4 regions of the Venatoribacter cucullus genome follow, and region 1 is predicted to be linked to each of the others. Evidence: predicted binding sites of a transcription regulator. Region 1 holds the regulator's gene; each other region holds the start of a gene.

The links. Region 1 encodes sigma-54, which starts transcription at its own class of promoters, with help from an activator protein. Its sites were predicted from a motif close to TGGCACNNNNNTTGCTNT; they were not measured.
Region 2: a site for sigma-54 is predicted at 2,040-2,057, ahead of GJQ55_RS09770 (flagellar basal body rod protein FlgF). Genes of this name have one in related genera too.
Region 3: a site for sigma-54 is predicted at 3,220-3,237, ahead of GJQ55_RS12455 (TorF family putative porin). Genes of this name have one in related genera too.
Region 4: a site for sigma-54 is predicted at 2,770-2,787, ahead of GJQ55_RS05845 (CmpA/NrtA family ABC transporter substrate-binding protein). Genes of this name have one in related genera too.

What each region holds. Positions count from the first base shown of each region.
Region 1 is NZ_CP046056.1:2,367,837-2,372,803, reverse strand. It holds gene rapZ (RNase adapter RapZ) at 1-600, opposite strand, end outside; gene GJQ55_RS11265 (PTS sugar transporter subunit IIA) at 619-1,080, opposite strand; gene hpf (ribosome hibernation-promoting factor, HPF/YfiA family) at 1,084-1,386, opposite strand; gene GJQ55_RS11255 (RNA polymerase factor sigma-54) at 1,429-2,922, opposite strand; gene lptB (LPS export ABC transporter ATP-binding protein) at 3,017-3,742, opposite strand; gene lptA (lipopolysaccharide transport periplasmic protein LptA) at 3,739-4,314, opposite strand; gene lptC (LPS export ABC transporter periplasmic protein LptC) at 4,292-4,864, opposite strand; gene GJQ55_RS11235 (KpsF/GutQ family sugar-phosphate isomerase) at 4,864-4,967, opposite strand, start outside.
Region 2 is NZ_CP046056.1:2,053,657-2,058,623, forward strand. It holds gene GJQ55_RS09760 (flagellar basal body L-ring protein FlgH) at 1-434, opposite strand, end outside; gene flgG (flagellar basal-body rod protein FlgG) at 445-1,230, opposite strand; gene GJQ55_RS09770 (flagellar basal body rod protein FlgF) at 1,243-1,989, opposite strand; gene GJQ55_RS09775 (flagellar hook-basal body complex protein) at 2,182-4,967, opposite strand, start outside.
Region 3 is NZ_CP046056.1:2,638,789-2,643,755, reverse strand. It holds gene GJQ55_RS12470 (putative bifunctional diguanylate cyclase/phosphodiesterase) at 252-2,180, shown strand; gene GJQ55_RS12465 (DUF1569 domain-containing protein) at 2,202-2,717, shown strand; gene GJQ55_RS12460 (accessory factor UbiK family protein) at 2,726-2,965, opposite strand; gene GJQ55_RS12455 (TorF family putative porin) at 3,329-3,976, shown strand; gene glnK (P-II family nitrogen regulator) at 4,050-4,388, shown strand; gene GJQ55_RS12445 (ammonium transporter) at 4,438-4,967, shown strand, end outside.
Region 4 is NZ_CP046056.1:1,221,808-1,226,774, reverse strand. It holds gene GJQ55_RS05855 (addiction module protein) at 1-135, shown strand, start outside; gene GJQ55_RS05850 (YgiQ family radical SAM protein) at 324-2,507, opposite strand; gene GJQ55_RS05845 (CmpA/NrtA family ABC transporter substrate-binding protein) at 2,955-4,244, shown strand; gene ntrB (nitrate ABC transporter permease) at 4,265-4,967, shown strand, end outside.

The DNA of each region.
Region 1 (4,967 bases):
GCGGCGTAACGCCGGGTCCCAGTAGGGGTTGGGCAGGTTGCGCACATCGAATACATAATCGGCATCAATCGGGACGCCGTGTTTGAAACCAAAAGACTCAAACAGAATGGCAATGTCGCTGCCGGATTTTCCCGCGACCCGCAGTTTAATCTGGCTGCGCAGCTCGTGTACCGACATGCTGGTGGTATCCAGTGTCAGGTCGGCCAGGTCGGCAATCGGGTGCAGCAGCTGTTTTTCCTGCCGGATGGCTTCGGCCAGAGATACGTCCGGGCCGGTGAGCGGGTGTTTGCGCCGGGTGGCGCTGAAGCGCTGCAGCAGCACTTCTTCGCTGGCATCCAGATACACCACATCGAGCTGGTATTCCTCACTGGGCAATTCGTGCAGGACATCGTCGATGCGGTCGAAAGCATGGGGCAGGTTGCGGGCATCAATGCTTACCGCCACCCGTGACAGTTTTTCTTCCCCTTCCGTCTGATGCACCAGTGCCGGCAGCAAGGCCACCGGCAGGTTGTCAATGCAATAGAAACCGAGGTCTTCCAACACGTGCAGGGCGCTGGATTTTCCTGAGCCGGAACGGCCGCTGATAATGACCAGACGCATATTGCTCCTTATGCCTGCTCAGGCTTCCGTGTGCAGTGCCCGTTGGTACAGGCGGCCGGCATCCGGTGCGTTACGCAACGCTTCCCGGTAGTCTGGCTCGGTGAAATTACGCGCCAGCATGGCCAGCACCTGCAGGTGCTCGTCGTTGGCTTCTTCCGGTACGAACAGGGCAAACACCAGGTCGACCGGCCGCCGGTCAACGGCGTCATAGTCAATGGCTTCGCTCAGGCGCAGCAGTACGCCAAAAGGATGCTGACACTGTGGCAGGCGGCAATGGGGAATGGCAATGCCCTCCCCGATGCCGGTGCTGCCCAGCCGTTCACGGCCCAGTAAGCGCTCGTAAATATCGTCGGCGGAACTGTCCGGTGTCAGGTCGGCGACAAAACCGGCCAGATATTCCAGTAACTTTTTCTTACTGGAAACCGGGGCGTCAAATAACGTACGTTCCGGGGTCAGAATATCCCCGATGCTGATGGCCATGGCTCAGTTGTGACCGTGCTGACGGTCCACCAGTTTTTCTTTGTGTTTTAACACCTGGCGGTCGAGTTTGTCGGTCATCTGGTCGATGGCGGCGTACATATCGTCATGTTCAGCGCTGGCGTGCAGGTCGGCACCGGCAACGTGGATGGTGGCTTCCGCAGTCATGCGTTCTTTCACTACGGTCAGGGTCACCTGGCCGTTGGTGATGTTGTCGAAATGACGGCTCAGGCGTGACATTTTTTCTTCCACATAGCTTTGCAGCGCTTCGGTAATTTCGATGTGGTGGCCGCTGAGGTTGATTTTCATATCCAGACTCCTTGGTTTTTATGCTGGTAAGTTAAAACAGTTTTAAATCAGTTGTTTGCGTTCGTTCGACGGCGGAATAAGCATGGCTTCACGGTACTTGGCAACGGTACGGCGTGCAACCTGAATCCCCTTGTCGGCCAGCAAGGCAGCCAGTTTGCTGTCACTTAATGGTTTGCGGGCATTTTCATCGGCAATCAGTTTTTTGATCATGGCACGGATGGCGGTGGAGGAACATTCGCCACCGCTGTCGGTACTGACGTGGCTGGAGAAAAAGTATTTCAGCTCGAAAATACCGCGCGGGGTGTGCATGTATTTTTGCGTGGTGACCCGCGAAATGGTTGATTCGTGCATGCCCACCGCTTCGGCAATATCGTGCAGTACCAGCGGTTTCATGGCTTCTTCACCCTGCTCGAAAAAGTCGATCTGGTATTCGACAATTTTGGTCGCCACTTTCAGCAGGGTTTCGTTGCGGCTTTGCAGGCTTTTGATAAACCAGCGCGCTTCCTGCAGGTTGTCGCGCAGAAAGGCGTTATCGGTGCTGTTGTCGGAGCGGCGGATAAGGGCGGCGTAATCGGCGTTGACGCGCAGCTTGGGGGCAATGTCGGGGTTCAGTTCCACCCGCCATTCGTCGCGGATATTACGCACGATCACATCGGGAATAACGTATTCGGCCTGTTCGGAACTGATCCCGGAGCCGGGCTTGGGGTTCAGCTCTTTGATTAACCGCAGCACGGCTTTCAGATCATCTTCGCGCAGTTTGGTTTTGCGCATCAGGGTCGGGTAGTCGCGGTTGCCCAGCAGCTCAATATGTTCGCTGATCACCAGCCGGGTTTCCGCCAGCCAGGGGGTGTCGGCCGGCATCTGGTGCAGTTGCAGCAGCAGGCATTCGCGCAGGTCGCGGCCAAATACCCCGGCCGGGTCAAATTGTTGCAGGCGGTGCAGCACGGCCATCACTTCGTCTTCTTCGACGTTCAGCTCCGGGTCCATGCTTTCCAGCACATCCTCAACCGTGGTGTGCAGGTAGCCGTCATCATCGACGCCGTCGATCAGCATCAGGGCGATATCGCGGTCGGTATCGGACATCGGGGTCAGGTTCAGCTGCCACAGCAGGTGGTCCTGCAGGCTGTCGGTGCTGGCGTGACGGGCGTCGTAGTCAAAGTCGTCGTCGATGGCGCCGCTGTTGCCGGAGGCCACGCCGGCGGTGGTCTGGTAGGTATCTTCCCACTGGCTGTCGACCGGCAGGTCATCCGGAATCTGTTCCTGTGACCATTGTTCGTCCAGTTCCGGGGTGTCAGCGCCATCGTCATGGTCGTGGCTGCTGACTTCGGTGCTGATGTCGGCGGTCGCCGGCAAGGATAAATCGTTGAGGCCGTCGTGTTCGTTTTCTTCCACTTCCAGCATGGGGTTGGAATCAAGCGCTTCCTGAATTTCCTGTTGCAGATCGAGGGTCGACAATTGCAGCAGGCGGATGGCTTGCTGTAATTGCGGGGTCATCGTGAGTTGCTGACCCATCTTTAACTGCAGGGAGGCTTTCATAGGGCTTCAGTATTCACTCAAAACGGCATTAATGTTGCATTATACGCCAAGGGCCCGGTCTGGCTATCCTTGACAAACCACGTCAGTTACTGGCTCACAGGCGGAAATCTTCTCCGAGATACTGTTTACGCACCTGTTCGTTGGCCAATACCTGCTCAGCGGTACCTTCGGCAATAATATGGCCGCCGCCGACGATATAGGCTTTTTCACAGATGGCCAGTGTTTCCCGCACATTGTGGTCAGTAATCAGTACGCCGATGCCGCGCGCTTTCAGCTGGCGGATAATATCCATGATGTCGGCAACGGAGATGGGGTCAACCCCGGCGAAAGGCTCATCGAGCAGAATAAAGGAGGGTTCGGCCGCCAGCGCGCGGGCAATTTCCACCCGCCGCCGTTCGCCACCGGACAGCGCCATGCCTTTGCTGTCACGGATATGCTGAATATGAAACTCATCCAGCAGGCTTTCCAGCTTGGCCTGTTTACCGGCTTTATCGAGGTCTTTGCGGGTTTCCAGAATGGCCATAATGTTATCGGCCACGCTCAGCTTGCGGAAAATAGAGGCTTCCTGCGGCAGGTAACCAATGCCTTTTTTGGCTCGTCCGTGCATGGGCAGGTGGCTAATGTCTTCATCGTCGATGCGCACACGGCCGTTATCCGCCTGCACCAGATTCACAATCATATAGAAACAGGTGGTTTTGCCGGCACCATTGGGGCCGAGCAGGCCGACAATCTGGCCGCTGTTCACCGACATGGAGACGTCTTTAACGATCTGGCGGTTGCCGTAGCTTTTTGCCAGCGATTCGGCGTGCAGGGTTTTCATGGCTGGGTCTCCGCCGGAACCGGTGCATCCGGAACGGTTACTGCCGGAGCGGGCGCTGTGGCCGGCTCAGCGGTTTTGGGCTGGAAGATCACTTTGATCCGGGCCGGTTTTTCCCCAGCGTCGGCTGGCTGGCCAGCGGAGATGACTTCGGTGTTCATATCGTAGCGGATACGCTCACCGGTAATTTCGTTGCTGTCCTGCCGCAGTACGGCATTGCCGATCAGGATGGCTTCCTGATTGGCGGCCAGATAGTCGATGCGTTGCGCGTGCGCATGGGTCAGCGGTGAGCCGGGGTTGATCTGCTGCTGATAACGGGCCGGCTGGCCTTCGGCGGTGGCTTTTTCCATCCGGCCTTCGGTGCTGACCACTGTCAGGCGGTCAGACTCAATACGCAGGGTGCCCTGCGTCAGGAGGACATCGCCCTGATAGATCACGACTCCGGCCTGACGGTCAATTTCGGCGCGGTCGGAAACAATCACCACTTCCTGGTTGAAGTCTTCCGGCAGTGCGGACGCCAGCGCCGGCAGCAGCAGGGCAGCGGCACAGAGTTTATTCAGATGCTTGCGGCACATAACGGGTGTTTACCTGATGATGAAGTTGCAGGGTGCGGTCAGCGACATTGAGGGTCATGCCGGTGGCTTCGGTCAGCGTGGCCGGATGACGGATCACCACCGGTGCATCGGTGGTGGCGGTCTGCTGCCCGGCATGGTAGTTCAGCCAGTCGGTATGGATGGTAATCGGGTCGTCAGCGGGCGTGTTGATGGAGCGGATTTCCACCTGCTCACGCAGGGTCAGACGCTCGTCCTGGTCCAGTGCTTCGCCGGTCAGGGCATCAATCTGCCACATTTTGCCGTCTTCAGCCGTGGTGATAATGCGCGGCCGGGTAAAGTGCGACACGGCAGACAGCGGAAAATGCTGCAGGGTGGCGGCGCGGAAGCTCTGCTCCAGCTGACCGGCCGCGTTGTACTGGCGCTGATACAGTTGGTCACCGTAATAGTCGGCCTCTTCATTTCCACTGACCACCGGGGTGGCTGTTACCGGCATTTCTTTTACCCGGTCGAGGTTCAGCAGGCCAATGCCGGCCAGCAGCGCCAGTGCCAGGACAACGTATTGCTTCCGCATCAGAGCACGCCCGCCCGCAGCAGATCGTGCATGGTCAGGACGCCGGCCGCCTGGTCGCCGTCTTTGACGACCAGGGCGTTGATCTTGTTGTCTTCCATAATTT
Region 2 (4,967 bases), 310 kb from region 1:
ACGGTCACGCTGATCTGCCCCTGCAGGCTGTTGGAGCGGTCGGCCTCGCCTTTACCACTGAATTCCCGATCGGCGCTCAGCTGTGTATTCAGGCTCATGCCGTTCCAGCTGGGCACCGTACCCAGAATACTGCCGGGGTTAATGTTGGCGGTGGAGGATTTGTCGGCGGTGGTTTCAGCCGATTTGCTGGACTGGTAGGCCTCGTCAAAAATCACCGTAATAATATCGCCCACCCGCCGTGCCTGCTGGTCGGTGTACAGGCCAATACCGTAGCGGGCCTGAAACAATGAACCATTTTCCACCGGTGGCGGCTGCAGGCTTTGCGCCGATACCGGGGCAAAATCCGGATCGTCGGGAAACACGTCTTTTTCCAGCGGCACGCTGGTGCAGGCGGTTAAGGTCAGCAATGGCAACAACAGCAGCAATGCTTTCATATCAGCCTCCTCAGGTATTCTGCGTTAAGAACTGCAGCATCTGGTCGGCGGCAGACACCACCTTGGAGTTCATTTCGTAGGCGCGTTGCACGGTAATCATTTTCACCAGCTCTTCCACCACTTCGACGTTGGAGTTTTCCAGCGCGCCCTGCTCTACCGTGCCGTAGCCTTCTTCATTGGGCACACCGACCAGCGGCGCGCCACTGGAGGCGGTTTCGTAGAACAGGTTGCCGCCCACGGCCTGCAGGCCGGCGGGGTTAATAAAGTCGGCGGTTTCAATCTGGCCCAGCTCCTGTGGCGTGGGGTCACCGAACAGGGTGGCCTGCACAATGCCGTCTTTGCTGATGGTGAGCTGGTTGGTCTGTTCCGGAATGGTAATCTGCGGTTCCAGCGGGTAACCGTTAACGTTAACCACCACGCCTTCGTCGTTGATGTGAAAGGTGCCGTCGCGGGTGTAACCAATGGTGCCGTCGGGCATGGCAATCTGAAAGAAACCACGGCCGTTAATGGCCAGATCCAGCGGCTGATCGGTGACGTTCAGCGAGCCGGTGGTAAAAATCTTTTGCGTGCCGGCGGTACGCACACCGGTACCCAGCTGCAGGCCGGATGGCAGGCGGGTATCCGCCGAAGAATTGGCGCCCGGTTGCCGCTGTACCTGATACAGCAGGTCTTCAAACACCGCGCGGTCTTTTTTAAAGCCGGTGGTGGAGACGTTGGCCAGGTTGTTGGACACCGTGGTGAGGTTAAGGTCCTGGGCTTCCAGACCGGTTTTGCTGACCCAAAGTGCTGGCATCATAATTCAGGCTCCTTACTGGTTGCCCAGTATCTGGGTGGTGGCGGCGGTGTTTTCATCGACGCGCTTCATCAGTTTTACCTGCATTTCGTACTGACGGTTCAGGGCGATCATGCTGGTGAGTTCGGTAACAGCGTTAACGTTGCTGCCTTCCAGAAAGCCGTTCGCCAGGCTGACGCCCGGTTCCGGCAATGCTGGCGGGGTGTTGGGGTCGCGGAAGCGGAACAGGCCGTCTTCGCCTTTTTCCAGCTCGCGCACATCGGGGCGCACCAGTTTCAGCTGCACCGGCTCGGCCACGGCGGCCGGTACTTCACCAAACGGCTGAATGGTCACGATGCCGGCGCGGCTCACTTCAATGCTTTCGTATTCGGGAATCACCACCGGGCCGCCATCGCCGATTAACTGCAAACCCTGGCCGTTAATAAGCCGGCCGTCGGGAGCGACGCTTAAATCGCCGGCGCGGGTGTAGGCTTCTTCACCATCGGGGCCGACCACGGCAAACCAGCCGTCGCCTTCAATAGAAACATCCAGCATGCGGCCGGTTTCCATTAACGGGCCCTGGCGGAAGTCGCTGGCCGGACGTTCGGTCATGGCGTAGGCACGGGTGGGAAAATGTTCGCCGTAGACGCCTTGCGCGCGGCTTTGGGTGTAGTCGGCGCGGAAACCTGTGGTGCTGGCATTCGCCAGATTATTGGCGTGGGCACTTTGGCCAAGGGTGTTCTGTTTGGCACCCGACATGGCGATAAATAACGCACGATCCATAGTATTACCTTTGCTGTTCAGGCAGTGCTTACGCACCGGTTGAATAAAACAAAGCAGATACTATGCCAATTCTAATTAATTGTTATTTTTCAATGCGTTACAAAAAAATACGGCGTTCCATAAGAACGCCGTGGCGGAAAATCGGCAGCCTTTCCTACGCTTAGCGGAAAAGGCTTGCCGGCATCCTCAACCTTAGAGGTTAAGGATGGTCTGAGTCACCTGATCGGTGGTTTCAATGGTTTTGGCGCTGGCCTGATAGTTGCGCTGGGCAATAATCAGGCGCACCAGCTGCTCGGACAGTTCGACGTTGGAGTCTTCCAGGGCCGACGAGGTGATCTGACCAAACGAGGCGGTACGCGGCGAACCAATGGTGGCCACACCCGATTCAAAGGATTCACCCCAGGCGGTGTCGCCCAGCGGGGTCAGGCCTTCCGGATTACGGAAGTTGGCCAGTGCCACCTGGCCCAGGGTTTGCGCCTGACCGTTGGTGAAGCGGGCAAAGATAATGCCTTCCTGGTCCACTTCCAGGCCGGTTAAACGACCGGTGCTGTAACCGTTCTGGTTCACTTCGTTCACCGCAAAGGCGCTGCCGAACTGCGTGGTGCCCGCCAGATCAATCTGGAAGTTGGAGTTACTGGCCGGTTCGCTCAGCGGTAACCCCCCTTCCAGCACGTTTACTGAACCCAAGGCACCGCTGGGGTTGCCTTCGGCGTCACGCGGGTCCCAGTTGGTAATAAACATATCGCCGGTGGCTGTGGTATCCAGTGAGCCGTCCTGATTAAAGAACAGCTCAAAGCGGGCGCGGGTCGGCTCCAGGTTCTGCGGGAACGGCAGACTGGAATCCGGATCGCCCACATCATAGCCATCCACCTGAACGTACATGGCCCAGATGTTCTGTTCGTTCGGACGCGATGGATCCAGCGGCTCTTTCACGAAGTACTGAGTCATCACATGGGAATTACCCAGGCTGTCGTAGATTTTCATCGACGTTGAGTGGTTGTAGGTGTCCTGATCCAGCGGATCAAAGGCATTCAGGGTGAACGGAGTAAATTCTTCCGGAGTCAGCGCCCCGAAAATACCCGCTACCGCCGGCTGCGGATCGCTGAGGGTGTAACCTTCATTGAAGATAAAGGTCACAACACCGCCTACTGCCGCCGCGCGGTCAGCCGTGGCAGTGCCACCCAGCACTACCGGGCCGGTGTTAGCCGCACCCTGCACCACCAGCGAGTCGGTGACCACCGGGCTGCGCATCGCCAGTTTGATGTCACGGCCAATCTGGTTGGTAATAATCAGATCGCCATTATCGGCAATGCTGGCGCGGAAACCCGGTAAGGTGCTGCTGCGCAGGGCATTAATTTCATCGGCAATATCCGGCAGCGACGTAGAGTTCAGTTGCTGACCATTGACGGTAATGCGCATATCGTTGCTGGGGCTGTTAAAACTGGACAGCGGAATGGTCATGGTGGTTTCGGCCGACGCCGTTACACCAGGCTGCAGGTTAAACAGCGCGACAATTTCGTTCGCTTCACTGCGCTCCGGAATCAGAATGTCGGTTTCTTCACCATCCGGGTTGGTCAGGGTAACGCGCTGTTCCGGGTACAGGTTGTTAACGCCTTCAATACCGGTGGTCAGCAGGCTGCCGTCGGCCGGGTTGGCCTGCAGCAAACCATACAGCTGAGCTTCACTGATGTCGGGGCCAGAGGCACTGACGTTGGTGATTGAAATAAGGGAAGCTTCGCCTTCTTCGGTGGCCCGCAGTTCCAGCTTGTACTGTGGCGGTACGGTATTGGGAACAATTTCAACCGCCTGCGCCTGCACACCAATGTAGCCATCAGAATCCTGGCTGTTCAGCTGACGGTTAATGGCAGCGGCCAGTTGCTGCACCGAGCGGAATTCTTCATCCAGCGAAATCAGCACCGAGCCGCTGCGGTTTTCACTGTCGGGCGCCGGTACGGTGAGGTTAATGCGGAAGCTGTTGGAACGGTCAACCGGATCGGTGCCGTACACCGGGAACAGGTTGGCCGCATTCAGACCCAGCGCATCCAGTGCAAAGGCGGTGTTGGCGTTGGTCGAGTCGGCAATGGCAATGCGCTCACCGGAACCTGGTTTGGTATTGGTGAATACCAACTGGCCACCCACGGCATCCACGCTGACCTTACCAGCCAGACCGTTAGCACCAATGTTGGCATCAATCTGCTGCTGAATGGCCACCGCCAGATCATCCAGCGAGGCGTAGTTAGCCGGCGGAATCACAATGTTATAGGCCGCACTGGCGTTACCGGTGGTACTGGTAACCTGCAGACGGAATTCGTTGTTGGCCTGAATAACCGGAGAGCCACTGTCAATGCGGTTATCCGCCAGGAAGCCCAACGCATCCAGGCTGTAAGTGCTGCCAGTGTTCAGACCGATCTGGACCGGCTGCCCCTGGATACCAGGGGCAACCACATCCAGCTGAATACGGCCGAAGCCATCCACCGAGGCTGACACCTGAGCTCCGGCTGGCAGCTCAGCGTTAATCGCGTTGGCAATGTCGGTGGCGATTGGCGCACCAGGAGTAACGAAATCGGCTGTGCTCAGAGAAATATCGTAATCATTGGCACCGGTGGTAATACGGAAATTCAGGGTATTGGGACCGCTGAAATCCAGTACCGGGTTGGACACAGTACCGGTCAGACTGGCAAAGGCACCCGCATCATGGGCGACCATGTTCAGTGGTGGTGTTGCGGTGGTACGGGTGGTGGTCTGAGTACCCGGAATGCTGCGGAAGTCAGCGGTTAAGGCACCAGCGCCAACAAATAACAGCTGGCCAGCCGTACCCGGCACCACGCCGGTGTTGGCACCCAATGCACCATTCCAACCATTGTCTACGGTAAAGCCGCTGCCGTTGGTGGCGTTCAGGCCTGCCCGTTGCAGCACAATGTTACCCGCACCGTTAACGCTGACGCGCAACTGCTCGGTGCCGATGCTGTCGTTAATGG
Region 3 (4,967 bases), 270 kb from region 1:
ATGTCGGGGTTCACATTCAGGTGCAGGTCACGGTTTTGTTCAATGATGCGGTAAAACCAGTAGTCATCCGGGTTGCCGGGCTGTAAGCGGTAGCGCAGCTCCTGACCGGCAAATTCGTTGGCGGCGTTGTTATGGTAATAGGCGCCGGACTCACGCAGCGCGACAAAGAAACTTTGGTCGGCAAAGTTGCCATTTGAAAAACATGACGGGGGGCAGGGCGTGCGCTAGAGTGAATGCATCCGGGAGGTGACATGAGTATGCAAACAACAATAAATCATGCCCCCGCGCCAGCTGCCTCAGCCGATGTGCGGGCGCGGCGCCTGTTACAGATTATTGGTTTTACCCTGCTGGGCCTTGGCCTGGCGATGCTGGTGGCGCAGGGCTACACCCAAAAAGCGTTGTTCGTCGGGGTGCTGGCCATGACGCTGGCCGGTTATTTTGCCTGGCAGAAAAAAGTTTCCGTGGCGGCAACGGTATTCCTGTGGACGTTAATGGTGATGCTGTCGGCGTTGGCCTGGCACTCGGCCGGTGTGCGGGATCTGGCGGTGCTGGGGTACCCGGTGTTGCTGGTGTTTGCCGCCATTCTGGGCAGTCCGTTGCTGTTTTTCTCGCTGCTGAGCGCCATTGTTGCTTATTGTTCGTTGCTGGCGGTGCTGACCATTAATGGTCATTTCATTATGGTGATTCCGCCGCTGTCCTGGGCGCACCTTATTTTTACCAACGTTATTCTGATTCTGACCGGCTTCAGTGTGTATTTGCTGTTGATGGATATGCGCCGCCTGATGGGTTCGCTGCGCGAAGAAAACCAGCGCGTTACCGAGCGCGAACAGATGATTGCCCGGCTGGCCAATAAAGATCAGCTAACCGGCTTAACGAACCGTCGCTATGCCGAACAGCAGTTTGATTTATTGCTGGAACAATCCAGACAGCAACACCGCTCACTGTTGCTGTTATTTCTGGATCTGGACAATTTTAAGCCCGTGAATGACTCCCTTGGCCATGCGGCCGGCGATTTATTACTGCAGGAATTATCGGCCCGGTTGCAGGAATTACAGCAGCCCGGTGAAGTGCTGTGCCGTTTTGGTGGTGATGAATTTTTATGGCTGGTGCTGGCTGACCGGAAACAACCGGTTACCCAGCAGGCACAACAGCGCGCACAGCAATTACTGGAAGCGGCCACGCGGCCATTTTTTATTATGCAGACGCATATTGATATTTCCGGTTCGGTGGGTATTGCGCTGGCGCCGGAGCACGGTGAAAGCTTTGCTGAACTCTGTCGCTCGGCTGATCTGGCGATGTACGATGCCAAAGAAAAAGGGCGCAATACCTTCAGTTATTTCCACGATGATCTTAACCGTATCAGTGTGGATAAATTTTACCTGCTGAAGCTGATGCGGGACGCCCTGAAAGAAGAGCAGTTCCACCTTTATTACCAGCCCCAGTACGATCTGAGCGATGGCCGGATTCACAGCTGTGAAGCCTTGTTGCGCTGGCCGCAGAAAGGCGGGCAATTTATTAACCCGGATCAGTTTATTCCGCTGGCAGAAAGCAGTGGCATTATCCATGAAATCGGCCGCTGGGTGCTGGAGCGGGCCTGTACCGATTGTATGAACTGGCGCACCCAGGGCTTTGGCAACGTTGGCGTAGCGGTGAATATTTCCATGGTGCAATTCCGGGGCGGTAATCTGCCGGAGCTGGTGGAAACCATCTTGCGCCGTACCGGGTTGCCGGCGCACTTGCTGGAGCTGGAGCTGACTGAGTCGCTGCTGATCAGTGACGATAACAGCATTCAGCAGCAGCTTGACCGCCTGCACGCTATGGGCGTGACGCTGGCCATCGATGATTTCGGTACCGGTTATTCCAACCTGGGGTATTTGCGCCGCTTTAATGCCAGCCGGCTGAAAATTGATAAATCTTTTGTGTCGGCGCTGGGTGTCTCTGACCGCGATAAACCGCTGGTGCGGGCCATGATTCAGATGGCCCACAGCCTGGATCTGAAGGTGGTGGCGGAAGGCGTGGAGGATGAAGACACCCTGCAGCAGCTGCGTTTACTGGGCTGTGATGATGGTCAGGGCTGGTTATGGTCGAAGGCGTTACCGATGCCGGAATGGCTGGACTATTTACAGCAGAATACCAACAATCGTCAGCCGGCCTATTCACGGCCACCGTTATTACAATAAGAACATCACCACAGGATACTTATGAACCGCCGTCAATTTTTGCTGCTGGGCACTGCGCTGCCCGTGGCGCTGGTGGCTGCGCCCGCCGTTATTGCGCGTCAGCGCCATTATGATCTGCCTGCCCTGCAGGCTGAATTAGCCCGTTTACCCTTGAGTTTGCAGAATCCGGGCAGCTGGAACCTGAGCCAGATGCTGCAGCACTGCGCCCAGAGTGTGCGTTATTCACTGGATGGTTATCCGCGGCCCTTTTCGTCGTTATTTCAGCATACCGCCGGGCGCGCGGCAGCAACCGTATTCCGTGCTGCGGGTGCTATGCGCCATGATCTGAACGAAGCCATTCCCGGTGCCGCCGCACTGGATGCCAGCCTGCCGGTAACGCAGGCGCGTGACCTGTTGCTGCAGGCGTTAGCGGATTTTCAGCGTTACGATGGGCCATTAAAGCCGCACTTTGCTTACGGTGCGCTGGATAAACAGGCCTATGCCGCCGCCCATTGGCTGCATGTGCGTAATCATCTGGATGCGCTGGTAGCGGTCTGACCTGGCTGCTACGGCTGTTGTTGTTCCAGTACGCTCAGCCGTGCTTCCAGCTCTTCCAGGCGTTGCCGGGTGCGGCGCAGCGCTTCACTCTGCACGTCAAACTCTTCCCGGCTGACCAGATCCGCACTGGTCAGCAGCGCCTGCAGCTGGCTTTGCAGCAGCAGTTTTATTTCACCCGACAAGCCGGCCAGCGGGCCTTGTTGCAACATGTCCTGGATGCGTTGGCGGATCTGTTCCGGGTTCATCATAGTCAAGAGTCTCAGTCAGTGAATCTGGCTGCGATCTTAGCATGCAGGTAGCCGTTTAGGCGCTTCTTCTGAACCCCTGACAAATCCCTCAGCAGAATTGCACGGCTTTGGTGCATGCCTGAAAAAAGCGATGCACTTTAAGTGCACATTTATTTCTTTGGTGGTCCGTTTTTGATCCGCTGCGCTGTCTTAAATCCCGAAATTAAATTATTAAAGCCAGTGTTTATGCGGGCTGGCTGATTGTTTTTAAAAGTTGGCACAGCGGCTGCTATAGGACAGTTACGTGGTGAGCGCGGAAATAAAACAGTGCGCACCAAACGGGTTTAACCGAAAGAAATCCTTAACTGTATAAAGGAATGAACCATGAAGAAACTGTCTCAAGTAATCGCTCTGGCTGGTGTTATGTCTGCAGGTCTGGTGGGTGTTCAGGCTGTTCAGGCGGAAGTGTCGGCATCGGCTGCTGTTGCCAATAACTACATCTTCCGTGGCTTATTGATGGGGTCAGGCACTCCTGCTGTTTCCGGTGCTCTGGATTATGCACATGACTCCGGTGCTTACGCCGGTGTGTGGGGTACTTCTGGTGATACCGCTGCTGGTGATGAATACAATGTGTATTTCGGTTTTGGTGGTGAGTCTGGTGACTTCTCCTACGATGTGAATGTGCTGGGATATGTATACCCAACCACTAAAATCGATCTTGGCCAATTTGTTGAGCTGACCGCAAGTGTTGGTTTTTCAGGGTTGGGATTGTCTCTGACTGTGCCTGTTGCTGATGATAAAAATGCCATGGGCGGCGAAGACTACCTGTATGCAAAGCTTTCTTACGGCTATGACAAGTTTGGTGTTGTTATCGGCAATCAGACTGCTGATGCAGCCTCTGAGTACACCCACGTTGATCTGTCTTACCAATACAACGACAACATTGCCTTTGGTGTCAGCAAGATTGTAGACGGCGATATTTCTCAACGCGCCCTGTTCCAGGTGAGCTACAGCCTGCCTATTGAACTGTAAAACGCTTACAATAGCCCGTGCCCCCGCACGGGCTGTGAATCAACTTTAAAGCATTTAACAAAGGGGTTTTTCTATGAAACTCATTACTGCTGTGGTTAAGCCGTTCAAATTGGACGATGTGCGTGAAGCACTGTCCGAAATCGGCGTTCAGGGCATCACAGTGACCGAAGTGAAAGGTTTCGGCCGTCAGAAAGGTCACACTGAACTGTATCGTGGTGCTGAATATGTGGTGGATTTTCTGCCCAAAGTAAAAATCGATGTGGCTGTTTCTGATGACCTCACCGACAAAGTAATTGAAGCCATTACCAAAGCGGCCAACACCGGCAAAATCGGCGACGGCAAAATTTTTGTTACCAATCTGGAACAGATTATCCGTATCCGTACCGGCGAGACCGGCGCAGACGCGATCTGATCGATCTTTTCTTTTTGAATGAATCAGAGCCTTATGCGGGGGGCTTATCATGGAAAACAATATCTATGAACTTCAATACGCCATGGACACCTTTTATTTTCTGGTGTGTGGCGCGTTAGTAATGTGGATGGCGGCAGGTTTCGCCATGCTGGAAGCGGGCCTGGTCCGTTCTAAAAACACCACTGAAATTCTTACCAAAAACGTTGCTCTCTTTTCTATTGCCTGCACCATGTATCTGGTGTGCGGTTATCAGATTATGTACGGCGGCGGTTACTTCCTGTCGGGTATTACCGAAGTGGATACAGCAGCCGTGCTGGGCGAATTTGCGGCCCGTGAAGACGGTTTCCAGGGGGGTTCTATCTACTCCGGTGCATCCGACTTCTTCTTCCAGGTGGTATTCGTAGCAACCGCTATGTCGATTGTATCCGGCGCGGTGGCTGAGCGGATGAAGCTGTGGGCTTTCCTGGCCTTCGCGGTGGTGATGACTGCTGTTATTTACCCGATGGAAGGTTCCTGGACCTGGGGCGGTGAGTCTGTATTCGGTCTGTACAATCTGGGCGATATGGGCTTCAAAGACTT
Region 4 (4,967 bases), 1.1 Mb from region 1:
TCTCCGTCAGAGGAGGAGCTCAAGTCCGATTGGTTGCTTGAAGCAAAACGCAGAGCCGCAGAGCTCGACAATGGCACCGTTCAGGCTGTGTCTGGTGAAGATGTCATGAGGAAAGCCAGGACACTGGTCAAATGAACTACTCTTTTCACCCGGCAGCGGAAGCCGAGTTTCTGGAGTCTGTTGGTTATTACGAATCAGCAGTTCCAGGATTGGCTGGGTCGGCTTTAATAAGAGAGCCTGCCCCTGCGCTGACGAATCCCAGCCTGCATATCGAACAACGAGCATGGATAGCCTGCACCAATGCCCGTCATCCTGTCACACATTCAGCGCTTCGGGCGCTTTGACCCTTGTGGCTGCGGCTTGCGCGCCGCTACGGGTTTACTACCCGGCTTACCAGCCGGCTTAAAGCCCGACCGTTTGCTGTTTTTCAGCATGGCGGTCTCTTCCGCCGGCACCAGGGCGTTAGGGCCGCTGCCGATCAAATCGGTGCGGCCCATGGCTTTCAGTTCTTCGCGCAGTAACGGCCAGTTTTTGGCGTCGTGATAACGCAAAAAGGCTTTTTGTACGCGGCGCTGGTTCAGGTCACGCGGAATATAAATCTTGTCGGATTTATAGCTCATGCGGTGCAGCGGATCGCGCTCGGAATGGTACATGGCGGTGGCCAGCGACATCGGCGACGGGTAGAACGTCTGCACCTGGTCGACGCGCATTTTCTGGCGTTTCAGCCACAGCGCCAGGTTCATCATGTCTTTGTTTTCTGAACCCGGGTGGGCGGCAATAAAATACGGCACCAGGTATTGTTCTTTACCCGCTTCTTTCGAGAACTTATCAAACATGCGCTTGAAGTTATCGTAAGTACCCATGCCCGGTTTCATCATTTTGCTGAGCACGTTTTCTTCAGTGTGCTCGGGGGCAATTTTCAGCAGGCCGCCGACATGGTGGGTAACCAGTTCGCGTACGTATTCCGGGTCTTGTACGGCCAGGTCGTAACGCAGGCCGGAAGCAATGGCAATGCGCTTAATACCCGGAATTTTGCGCGCCGCACGGTACAGTTCGGTGGTGTGCTTGTGGCTGGTTTCCAGGTTTTTACAGATGCCCGGAAACACGCACGACAACCGCCGGCAGCTGCGCAGAATGGTGTCACTCTTACAGCGCAGGAAATACATATTGGCGGTCGGGCCGCCCAAATCGGAAATTGTGCCGGTAAAGCCCGGTACTTTATCGCGGATGTCTTCAATTTCGTTGAGGATGGATTCCTGCGAACGGTTCTGAATAATCCGGCCTTCGTGCTCGGTAATGGAACAGAAGGTACAGCCGCCGAAACAGCCGCGCATAATATTCACCGAAAAACGGATCATATCGTAGGCGGGAATTTTGGCATCGCCGTAGCTTGGGTGCGGTACGCGCTGATAAAACAGGCCAAATACCGAATCCATTTCGTCGGTTTCCAGCGGAATCGGTGGCGGGTTTACCCACACTTCTTTGGTGCCGTGTTTCTGAATTAACGGCCGCGCGTTATAGGGGTTGGATTCCTGGTGCAGAATGCGCGAGGCATGAGCATACAGGGCGCTGTCGTTGCGCACTTTTTCAAACGACGGCAGGCGGATAACGGTTTTGCTTTCGTCGTGGTCGATTTTGCGTTGCAGCGGCAGCGGAATAATTTTTACCGGCATCACGTCATCGGCTTCGCCAGCATCGTTATTGGTGCTGCAGCTCATGCTGGCGGTATCTTTCATCTCATAGGGGTTGGGAATTTCATCCAGCCGCCCCGGCCAGTCGATGCGGGTGGAGTCAATTTCCGTCCAGCCTTCCGGGGTGGCGTCACGCACAATGGTGGTGCCGCGCAGGTCTTTTAACTCGTCCAGGGTTTTACCAGCGGCCAGCGCGTGGGTCAGTTCTACCAAGGCCCGCTCGGCGTTGCCGTACAACAGAACATCGGCGCCGGAATCAATAATCACCGAGCGGCGCAGCTGGTTGCTCCAGTAATCGTACTGGGCAATACGGCGCAGGCTGGCTTCAATACCACCAATGACAATGGGCACGTCTTTGTACACTTCGCGGCATTTTTGCGAATACACAATTACGGCGCGGTCGGGGCGCTTGCCCGGCTCGCCGTTCGGCGTGTAGGCGTCGTCGCTGCGCACTTTCAGGTCGGCGGTGTATTTGTTGATCAGCGAGTCCATGTTGCCAGCGGTCACGCCGAAATACAGGTTCGGCTTGCCCAGCTTTTTAAACTCTTCAGGGTTGTTCCAGTCTGGCTGCGCAATAATGCCCACACGGAAGCCCTGCTTTTCCAGCAAGCGCCCCAGCACCGCCATGCCGAAGCTGGGGTGGTCTACATAGGCGTCGCCGGTAACAAGAATCACATCGCAGCTGTCCCAGCCCAGCTGTTCCATTTCCGCCCGCGACATGGGCAGAAACGGCGCCGTGCCGAAACACTCGGCCCAATAAGGGTAATAAGAAAACAGATGCGGAGCATCGGCTTGGCGTTGGGCGGGCTGGTTCATAAGGCTGTCTTCATCGCTGGTCGTGCAAGGGGGCCAGACGGAGGCAAAACCCGGCTGACCAAATTAGTCGGGCATTGTCCCAGAAACCGGGGTAAGGCAAAAGGGTTACCCACAATGGCATCGCGGTGGCACCACACTGGTGCAACGAATGACAGTCATGGCCGCAAATAAGGCACGTTTACCGCCGCACCTGCCCGTCTTTTTCCGGCCAACAGCGGCTGCTCGCCGTAATAACGGGGCTTTTTCGCCTGCTGGCAAAAACTGGCACAACTTTGGCAATACCCCAGTGACAAGACCGGAGATTCCACTCAGGCACCTTTCAGTCAGCAACCAATGCCGGTTGCTGACACGGCAATGAAGCCCACGTCAGTTCCTTCACCGGAGCTGACTGTGGGTTTTTTTATGCCCCGGTGCCGGAACCTATTCAGTAACGCCAGGAGAGCCACCATGAGCCAAGACAACCACGCCAACCTCAGTCGCCGTACGCTGTTAAAAGGCATGGCCGCCGCTGCCGGTACCAGCATGCTGCCGGCAATGCTGAGCGCCAGCCGTGTCCACGCCGGCAACGGCAAACCAGAAACCACCAAAGCCAAGCTGGGCTTTATTGCCTTAACCGATGCCGCGCCGTTGTTTGTGGCGCTGGAAAAGGGCTTGTTCGCTAAGCACGGCATGCCCGAAGTGGAAGTGCTGAAGCAATCGTCCTGGGGCACCACCCGCGACAACCTGGTGCTGGGCTCTGCCCGTGGCGGTATTGATGGCGGCCATATTCTTACCCCCATGCCCTACCTGATGACCGCCGGCATTAACAGCGAGCCGGTGGCCATGAGCATTCTGGCGCGGCTGAACCTGAACGGTCAGTGCATTTCGGTGGGCAACGAATACAAAGACCTGAACGTGGGCGTGGACACCAGCGAATTTGCCAAAGCACTGGCGGCCAAACGCGCCTCCGGTAAAGAAATCCGCGCCGCCATGACCTTCCCGGGCGGCACCCACGACTTATGGATACGCTACTGGCTGGCCGCTGGCGGCATCGACCCCGACCGCAATATCTCCACCATCGTGGTACCACCGGCGCAGATGGTGGCCAATATGAAAGTAGGCAGCATGGATACGTTCTGTGTGTGTGAACCCTGGAACCACCAGCTCATTAACCAGGGCATTGGCTACACCGCCAACACCACCGGCGAGCTGTGGAATGACCACCCGGAAAAAGCCTTTGCCCTGCGTTCCGACTATGTGGCCGCCAACCCGAATGCTGCCAAAGCCCTGCTGATGGCCATTATGGAAGCGCAGATTTTCTGCGAGCAGCCGGAAAACAAAGAAGAAATCGCCGCCATCTGCGCCAAGCGCCGCTGGATCAACGCCCCGGTGAACGACATCGTGGATCGTATGAAAGGCAACTTTGATTACGGCACCGGCAAAGTCATTAACAACCACCCGCAGCAGATGCGTTACTGGAGCCATCAGGCGTCTTACCCCTTCCAGAGCCACGACCTGTGGTTCCTGGTGGAAAACCAGCGCTGGGGCACCATTCCGCTGGATTACGACCTGCACGCCTTAATTGCCAAGGTGAACCGCGAAGATATCTGGCGTGATGCCGCCGCCACGCTGGGCATTGATAAAGCGGATATTCCCGCCGGCGTAACCCGTGGCAAAGAACGCTTTTTCGATGGCGTGGAATTTGACCCCGCCAACCCGCAGGCCTACCTGCAACAACTGAAGATCCGCCGCGTATAACGCTGCTGAGGAGACTGACGATGACTTCAAGAACCCTCGCTCTGCCGGGCCTGAACGGCAACGGCAAACTGGCGGCACAACTGCGCCGCAGCGGCCACTGGCTGCTTAACCATGCCCTGCCACCGCTGCTCACACTGGTGGTACTGGTCGGCTTCTGGGAACTGCTGTGTTCCCGCCCCGGTGTCAGCCTGCCGGCTCCGTCGCAGGTGGTTGCCGATACCTGGGAGCTGATTATTGAACCCTTTTACGACAACGGCGGTAACGACAAAGGCATGGGCTGGCAGATTCTCGCCAGCCTGGAACGGGTGGCCTATGGCTACGCGCTGGCGGTCATTGCCGGCATCGGTTTAGGCGTACTGGTGGGCAGTTCCGAATGGGCCATGCGCGGCCTCGACCCGATTTTTCAGGTGCTGCGTACCGTACCGCCACTGGCCTGGCTGCCGATTTCCCTGGCTGCTTTTCAGGCCAGTGCACCCTCGGCGATTTTCGTGATTTTTATCACCGCCATCTGGCCCATCATCATTAATACCTCGGTGGGTATCCGCAATATTCCGCAGGATTACCGCAACGTGGCGCAGGTATTACGCCTGAACCCGCTGGAGTTTTTCGTGCGCATTACCCTGCCCGCCGCTGCTCCCTACATTTTCTCGGGGTTGCGTATTGGGGTTGGCTTATCGTGGCTGGCCATTGTGGCGGCTGAAATGCTGATTGGTGGTGTCGGTA